Regions from separate parts of the Lachnospira intestinalis genome, predicted to be linked through region 1. Evidence: a T-box and tRNA genes for the amino acid it is inferred to sense, from the RefSeq annotation. Region 1 holds a T-box; the other holds one or more tRNA genes.
What was found. A T-box is a leader RNA that pairs with one kind of tRNA and senses whether it is charged. The one in region 1 lies ahead of leuS (leucine--tRNA ligase), so its partner is inferred to be a tRNA-Leu.
Positions count from the first base shown of each region.

Region 2: it encodes a tRNA-Leu, which carries the amino acid that the T-box ahead of leuS (leucine--tRNA ligase) is inferred to sense. The anticodon was not compared.

Region 1 covers NZ_JBBMFS010000002.1:14,028-18,210, reverse strand. The annotation lists gene leuS (leucine--tRNA ligase) at 1-1,020, opposite strand, end outside; T-box leader at 1,082-1,314, opposite strand; gene WMO37_RS02390 (elongation factor G) at 1,388-3,466, opposite strand; gene WMO37_RS02385 (prephenate dehydrogenase) at 3,789-4,183, shown strand, end outside.
Region 2 covers NZ_JBBMFS010000006.1:39,412-43,594, forward strand. The annotation lists gene WMO37_RS08310 (heavy metal translocating P-type ATPase) at 1-712, shown strand, start outside; gene WMO37_RS08315 (hypothetical protein) at 836-1,069, shown strand; tRNA gene WMO37_RS08320 (tRNA-Leu) at 1,178-1,257, shown strand; gene WMO37_RS08325 (DegV family protein) at 1,483-2,376, shown strand; gene WMO37_RS08330 (AEC family transporter) at 2,580-3,500, shown strand; gene WMO37_RS08335 (MFS transporter) at 3,530-4,183, shown strand, end outside.

The DNA.
Region 1 (4,183 bases):
ATGTGCCGGTACACACATAATCGCACCTGTACCGTAATCAGCCAGTACATAATCAGACAGCCAGATTGGCACTTTCTTTCCATTTAAAGGATTGATTGCATAAGAACCTGTAAATACACCGGTCTTTTCCTTATCTGCCATTCTGTCGATGTTAGAACGGGTAGAAGCTCTGTAAATGTAATCTTCCACTGCCTGCTTTGTTTCTTCCGTTGCCAGTTCTCTTGCCATTGCATGTTCCGGAGCCAGTACCATAAAGGTTGCACCGTGTAATGTATCCGGTCTTGTAGTATAAACAGTAATAGACTTATCCGTTCCGTCTACCTTAAAATCTACCTCTGCACCGTAAGAACGTCCAATCCAGTCAGACTGCATCTTCTTAACCTTTTCCGGCCAGTCAAGCTTATCAAGGTCTTCAAGTAATCTGTCTGCATAGGCTGTAATCTTTAACATCCACTGCTTTAAGTTCTTCTTGGTTACTTCTGTACCGCAGCGTTCGCAACAGCCGTTTACAACTTCTTCATTTGAAAGACCTGTCTTGCAGGACGGACACCAGTTAATCGGCATTTCCTTTTCGTAAGCAAGACCTGCTTTAAACATTTTTACAAAAATCCACTGTGTCCACTTATAGAAATTCGGGTCTGTTGTGTTGACTTCCATATCCCAGTCATAAACAGCGGCGATTTCCTGAATCTGTCTTTTAATATTGGCTACATTCTGTGCCGTAGACTTTTTCGGGTGAACACCCATCTTAATTGCATAGTTTTCTGCCGGAAGACCGAATGCATCCCAGCCCATTGGATGGATAACATAGTATCCGTGTAACATCTTATATCTGCTCCATACATCACTGATTACATAACCTCTCCAGTGACCGACATGAAGACCGCTTCCTGACGGATACGGGAACATATCCAGGCAGTAATATTTCGGTTTTTTGCCATCATTGACATTAATTGGGTGTGCTTCCCAGTTTCCACGCCATTTCTTTTCAACAGCCTTATGGTTATACGTTGTTGCCATAAAATTAATCCTCCTTGTTTTGCTTCCTTTTTTCAAACACATAAAAAGCCCTTTCATCTCACTTAGAGACGAAAGGGCTACAATCGCGGTACCACTCTAATTCATATGTAAGCTGCCCTACATATGCACTCAGTCATTTGGTAACGGAAATGAATCGTCTTTTCCTATCTGTTTATCCTTTCAGAAAAGAAACTCCAAGGCGAGTTCAATTATCCGAATCTACTGTCTTGCACCTTCCGACAGCTCTCTGTAAAATTCCGGCGATAATCTACTATTCCTTTTCACAGTCTTTATATATTCAAATATTTACTACGAAACAGGAATATTTTATCATATTCAACCGCTTTGTCAAGTACCGATTCTACTTTTATCCGTTGTTTTTCTGATATTCTGCGGACAGCTTCTCCACTACATTCTGCGGCGCATGTCCGTATCTTGCAAATTCGTAGGCAAATGTACCATAGCCTTCCGTAATGGAGCGAAGCTTTGCCATATAGCCTTCCAGCTCGGCAACCGGAACATCGGCTTCTATATAAGAAGTTCCGTCTTCTGCCGGCATCATGCCAAGTACTCTTGCCCTGCGGGTCTTTAAATCATTTGAAATGTCTCCCGCATAAACGGACGGTGCAAAAATTTTTACCTGTGCAATCGGCTCTAAGATAATCGGTGATGCCTTTAAATAAGCTTCCTTATATGCCATGACAGCTGCCATTTTAAATGCATTTTCACTCGAATCCACCGGATGCTCCGCGCCGTCTGTCAGCACTGCCTTTAAGCCAACCACCGGATACCCTGCAAGCAGTCCTGTCTTGACACTTTCTGCAATTCCCTTTTCCACTGCCGGGAAATAATTTTTAGAAACTGCGCCGCCGACTACGGCTGTTTCAAATACGTAATCTTTTTCACGGTTGCCGGACGGTGAAAATGTAATCTGCACTTCCGCAAACTGTCCGTGACCACCGCTCTGCTTTTTGTAACGGCATCTTGCTGTCGCTTCCGCACAAATCGTTTCTTTATAACCGACCTTTGGCGCTGTCAGCTGAACCTGCGGAATCTTATACTGATTTTCAAGTCTTGCCACAATAATCTCCAATTGCTGTTCGCCGATTCCTTTTATCAGACGCTGACCGTTTTCTGTATCATTTTCACAATGCACAGTTCTGTCTTCTTCCATAATCTTTACCAGTGCCTGTGAAAGCTTTTCTTCATTCTGCTTGTTATCAACAACAATACGCTTTACCGTATACGGCACTGCAAATTCAATCGTATCGAGCTTAATCGGCTTCACCTTTGTGGAAATGGTATCTCCGGTTGAAAATCCGTTCAGCTTCGGAATGGCTCCGATATCGCCTGCCACAATGCTGTCCACCGGTGTATATTCTTTTCCGCATACCTTATAAATTCTGCCAATCTTTGTTTCCATATCGTAAGACGGATTAAAAATCATGCTGTCCGCTTTTAATGTACCGGAATAAACCTTTACAAAGGAATACTTGCCAAGATATGGGTCGGATACCGTCTTAAATACCTGCGCCGCCAGAAAATCTTTTTCATCATAAATGCAGTCAAACAGCTCATTGTCATAAACATTAATACCGGTCTTTGTAAAAAATGGTGACGGAAAATATTTTGTAATGACATCTAAAAGCATATAGACACCATGTACATGCAGTCCCGAACCCATCGTTACCGGAACAATGCTTCCGTCCGTACAGTCGGCACGCAGGGCGCTGTCCTTTTCCTGCTGTGTAAATTCTTCACCTGAAAAATATTTTTCCATATTATCTTCGTCAACCGAAGCCACTGCCTCATCTAAAATCCCTTTAAATTTATTGAGGTTTTCCATACAGTAGTCCGGAATCTCGAAATCTTCATATTTTCCGATACCGGTAAATTTTCTGGCTCTCATCTTGGTAATATCCGCATAACCAATCAGACGCTGATCCTGGCGGATTGGCATATGAAACGGCGCAATCTTTCCGCCGTACAGCTTTGTGAGTTCTTCCACAATCTCCCTGTAGCTGGCAGTATCATCATCCATGCCTGTTACAAAAATCACTCTCGGCAGTTTATAACGGTCACATAATTTCCATGCGGCACATGTTCCGGCATCAATGCCTTTGCGGGCATTAATCACGATGACCGCTGCATCTGCAGCACTTGCAGCAGACTCGCGTTCTCCTTCAAAATCCAATGCCCCCGGTGCATCTAAGAAATTAATCTTATAACCGTTCCATTCCACCGGAACAACCGATAAATGAATTGAAAATCCACGGCTGCGTTCCTCGCTGTCGTAATCACTGACCGTATTGCCCTGCGCAATGCTTCCTAAATAGTTCTTATTCTCCCCTGCAAACGCTGCTGCCTCAACCAGTGTTGTCTTACCGCTTCCACTGCCTCCTAAGACTGCAATATTTCTGATGTCACCTGTTCTGTAATTATTCATAATGCACTCCATTCCGGCATGAAATATTCACAAATGCGTATAAAATACCACGCCTTGTATCTCACCCCTGTTAATTTGTTTACGTTCTAAATGTTATGATTTATTTTACTACATTTTTTGTATTTTTTCAAGTACATTGTCAATAAGCATTTTATTTTTTACGTTGAAGTGTTAAAGTGTATGCAGTTATACTTTTAATTTTGTGATACTTTGTTTTAACAGGTTACTTGTGTTATTATACATTAAAATACAGATGAGAAATCGCCTGCGCGAATTTCTCATCGCATCTTTGCGACATAGTCGCTCAGAAATGGAGATTAGTATGGAGATTTTACAGATTGGTTTTATAGGTTTTGGATTAATTGGCGGTTCGATTGCAAAGGCACTCCGTGCGTACCGCCCGCAGTGCCACATGATTGCTACCAGCCGTTCTCTTTCCCCTCTTTATCAGGCACAAAAAGACGGTGTATTGGATGAAGTAACGGACTGCGTAAATGAACAGTTTTCCGGCTGCGATATCATTTTTATCTGCACGCCGGTCGTAACGATTACAAAATATTTTGAACTGTTAAAGCCACTTATCAAGTCTTCCTGCATTTTAACCGATGTAGGCAGTGTAAAAGAAAGCATTTACACTGCAGCTAAAAATGCCGGTCTGGAAAATAATTTTATCGGCGGACACCCGATGGCAGGCTCTGAACAGTCCGGTTATACAAG
Region 2 (4,183 bases), on a different contig from region 1:
GGCAGGTCACGGTATCCGCATCCTGCTTGACGGTGCAGAAGTATTTGCGGGAAATGAAAAGCTGTTAAGTGACAACAGCATTGCGGCAGTACCGACTGAAAAGCCGGGAACGGTTGTTTATGTGACAAAGAGCGGCAGCTATATGGGCTGTGTAATTATTTCAGATACGATTAAGCCGGAAGCAAGGCAGGCAATTAAGAGCTTAAAGCAGGCAGGTGTAAAGCAGACGGTTATGCTTACGGGCGACCGCAAAAAAGCGGGGGAAGCCGTTGCAAAGGAACTTGGAATCGATACGGTTTATACCCAGCTTTTACCGGCAGATAAGGTGGCAAAGGTTGAGGAACTGTTAGCACAACACACGGATGGAAAAGGCAAGGTTGCCTTTGTCGGTGACGGTATTAACGATGCGCCGGTGCTTTCCAGAGCGGATATCGGTATTGCAATGGGCAGTATGGGTTCCGATGCGGCGATTGAAGCGGCGGATATTGTGCTTATGGACGATGACACCACAAAGATTGCCAAGGTTGTAACAATCGCAAGAAAGACTCTTGTGATTGTAAGACAGAATATCGTATTTGCACTGGCAGTAAAGGCATTTATCCTGATTCTCGGTGCATTCGGACTTGCCAACATGTGGGAAGCGGTTTTTGCAGATGTCGGTGTATCCGTGATTGCGATTTTAAATGCAATGCGTATGTTGCGTGTAAAATAAAGCTTTCATTAAGCTTCAATTAAACTTTAATAAAGTTTGTGTTCTTTTCCAGACATCTATTGCACAATGAAAGAAAGTGTATTATAGTGTAACCTCGAACAGGAAAAATGGAGGAAAAGAACAATGAGAAATTTTAAGAAACTTGCACTTGTCGGTGTATTTGCAGTAGTAACAGCATTTTCCGTAACAGCATGCGGTTCATCAAACGGCACTACACAGGAAGCAACAACTGTTGACAGCCAGGCAGAACAGGACAGCAAGAGAGCAGCTTACAGAGAAGAACAGTCAAGACTTGCAGAGTCTAAGGCAGCAGCTGCTGCAGAAGCAGAAGGCACAGCAACAGAAGCTGCAAAGTAATATAAATTAAAACAGGCAGACAACCGGAATAAGGGGACAGTCCTGCGCAGTGGCGTGGGGCTGTCCCTTGACTTTGTCTGTAAAAATATGGTACTATATACATTGTCTGCGGGTATGGCGGAATTGGCAGACGCGCCAGATTTAGGTTCTGGTGGGAGACCGTGCAGGTTCAAGTCCTGTTACCCGCATTAAAATAACAATTAGGTGTGATAAAGACGGCGGTATCGAAATATAAAGATGCCGCTGTTTTGTTATTTTAAAAACTTATAAAAAGTTTATAGATTTATCCGGTAAAAAGTGGATTTTTGACTTGAAATATAGTAGTATATGTAATATAGTATTTAATACTACGTAATGCAGATTGGCATTACATGATATGAAGTTAATGTGATACACGGAAATGAGGATGAATTATGGAATATAAAATTATAGCAGACGGGGCATGTGATCTTTACGGTGAAAATGCAGATAAAATCGGAGTTCAGATTGTACCGTTTTATGTTGCGTTTGAGGAAAATGTATATAAAAAAGAGGGTGCGGAAATTGAAGTCCGCCACTTCTATAAAGAAATGGTAGAAAATCCGACGGTTTTCCCAAAGACATCCATGCCGTCCGTACAGGACTATGTAGATGTTTTTACACCGATTGTTAAAGCAGGCGAGGGCGTGCTTTGTATCTGTATTACCACAAAGTTCAGCGGCTCTTATAATTCAGCGGTCAATGCCAGAAATATGCTCTTGGAAGATTATCCGGATGCAAAGATTGAAGTGATTGATTCTACATTAAATACGGTTGAGGAAGGAATTTTTGTCAGGGAAGCTGCGCGGATGAAAGCGGCAGGACTTTCGCTGGAAGAAAGTGTGCAGGCACTGGAACGGATTAAATCAACCGGCAGAATTATCTTTACGGTAGGCAGTCTGGATTATCTGATTCACGGCGGAAGAATCGGCAAGGTGCTTGGCGGTGCGGTCAATATGCTCGGCATTAAGCCGATGATTGTCATGCAGGACGGCGAGATTTTCTCAAGCGGCATGGCAAGGGGCAGAAAGAAATCCATTGACAAACTGCTCGTGCAGATTAAAGAGCATTTTACGAAAAACAACATCAATGCCAATGATTATGAAATTGTGGTGGGTTACGGTTATGACTATGATGAAGCGGTGTCCTTCAGGGACAGACTGCTGGAATCCGTGAAAGAATATTCGGATATTACATCAATCGACATTTATCAGATAGGTGCAACAGTCGGCGTGCATACAGGACCGTATCCACTGGGTGTCGGACTGTTAAAGAAATATGATGCGTAAGGTAGAAAATGCATACCGATAACCGAAAGGCATATCGGGCAGAACGAACAAAACAGGCAGTGCCGCAGGAGAATTCTAAAAAGAAAAGTCCTGCGGCACTTTTTGTATAAAAGAAGACTGGACAACCATGCTTTCGGGTGCTATACTCACATTGCAAACAAATATATAACAAACAATGAAATATATAACACAAGGAGATTATTATGGAACTGGCGTTGATTACAGTGAAACAGGTGGTTGTTTTATTTATTTTGATTTTTGCGGGATTTGTCTGCGTAAAGACCAAAGCGGTTAAAATGGAAGGGAAAAAAGCATTTTCGGATTTACTCTTATATCTGATTGTACCGGCAATGGTTATCAATTCGTATATGATGGAATTTAATATTGACATTCTCCATAATCTCTTGAAAGCGTTTGAACTTAGTATTTTACTGCTGCTTATCGGACTTTTTATTACGCTGGCATTGACGGCAAAGCACAAAAGTCCCGATTTGCCGATTATGCGGTTTGCCTGCATTTTTTCCAATGCGGCATATATGGGATTTCCACTGATTCAGGCGCTGTTTGGCTCGGAAGGACTGCTTTATGCCAGCGCATTTGTGACGGTTTATAATATTTTACTGTGGACGGCCGGATACGGCATTGTCAGTAAAAAGGTTCGTGCAAAAGAGGTTTTGCGTACAATCTTTACCAATCCGGTGCTGATTTCAGTTGTGGCAGGACTGCTTATTTATCTGTGTCAGATTCCTGTGCCGGACATTATAAAACAGCCGGTCAGTCTGGTTGGCAATATGAATACACCGCTGTCGATGTTTATTACAGGCATGATTATTGCGGGAAGTGACGTAAAAGGACTGGTTTATAATAAAAATATATGGTATATTATTCTGGTGCGTCAGCTGGTGATTCCGGCGGTGTGCTTTGGCGTATTTTCGCTGTTTCATGTGACAGGCATGGCGGCGCAGGTGGTACTTTTGCTGGAAGCCTGCCCGAGCGCGGCGATTACGTCTGTGTTTGCAGTGCAGTTTGGGTATGATGAAAATCTGGCGGCAGGAGCAGTGGTTATCACTACATTTTTTAGTATCCTGACACTGCCGGTCTGCGCAATGCTGCTGACAGCTTAAATAAAAGGAAATGGAGATAGAAACAAGAGATGAAATCAAAATGGAAACTATTTTTTCCGTGCTATTTTGCATTTTTTGTAAATGGCGCGATGGTGCTTCTGGTAGGGGCAATTCTGCCATATCTGATTGAAGAAGCGGGTATCAGCTACAGTGTGGCGGGCGGACTGCTCTCCGCATTTGCAATCGGAAATCTGCTGGCAAGCTTTGTCAATCCTCCGCTTGCGGGTAAAATAGGCAGAAAGGCAACGATTGTGAGCATGTCGGCACTGATTCCGCTGATGTGGCTTATAATTACATGGATTCCGCCGGTGCCGGTATTATATGCGGCATTTGTACTGCTTGGTATTGGCAGGGGTTCGGTCAGCATTATCAACAATGCGGTTGTCAACGATAATTCGGATGGAAAACCGGCGGCGTTAAATCTTTTGCATATGACATTTGCAGTCGGTGCATTTTTATCGCCGTTTTTAACATCACTGTATATCGGTGCAGGCATGGGATGGCGTGCGGTTGCGTACACGGTTGTTACAGGTTCGGCGCTTGCCTGCCTGTTTTATGCATTGATGGAGCTGGATTATAACTGGCCGAAGGAATCCAAAAAGGCACAGCAGGAAAATAAGGAGCAGTCGAAAGAAACATTTTATAAAAATCCTGTATTTTATATTATGGGATTTCTACTGTTT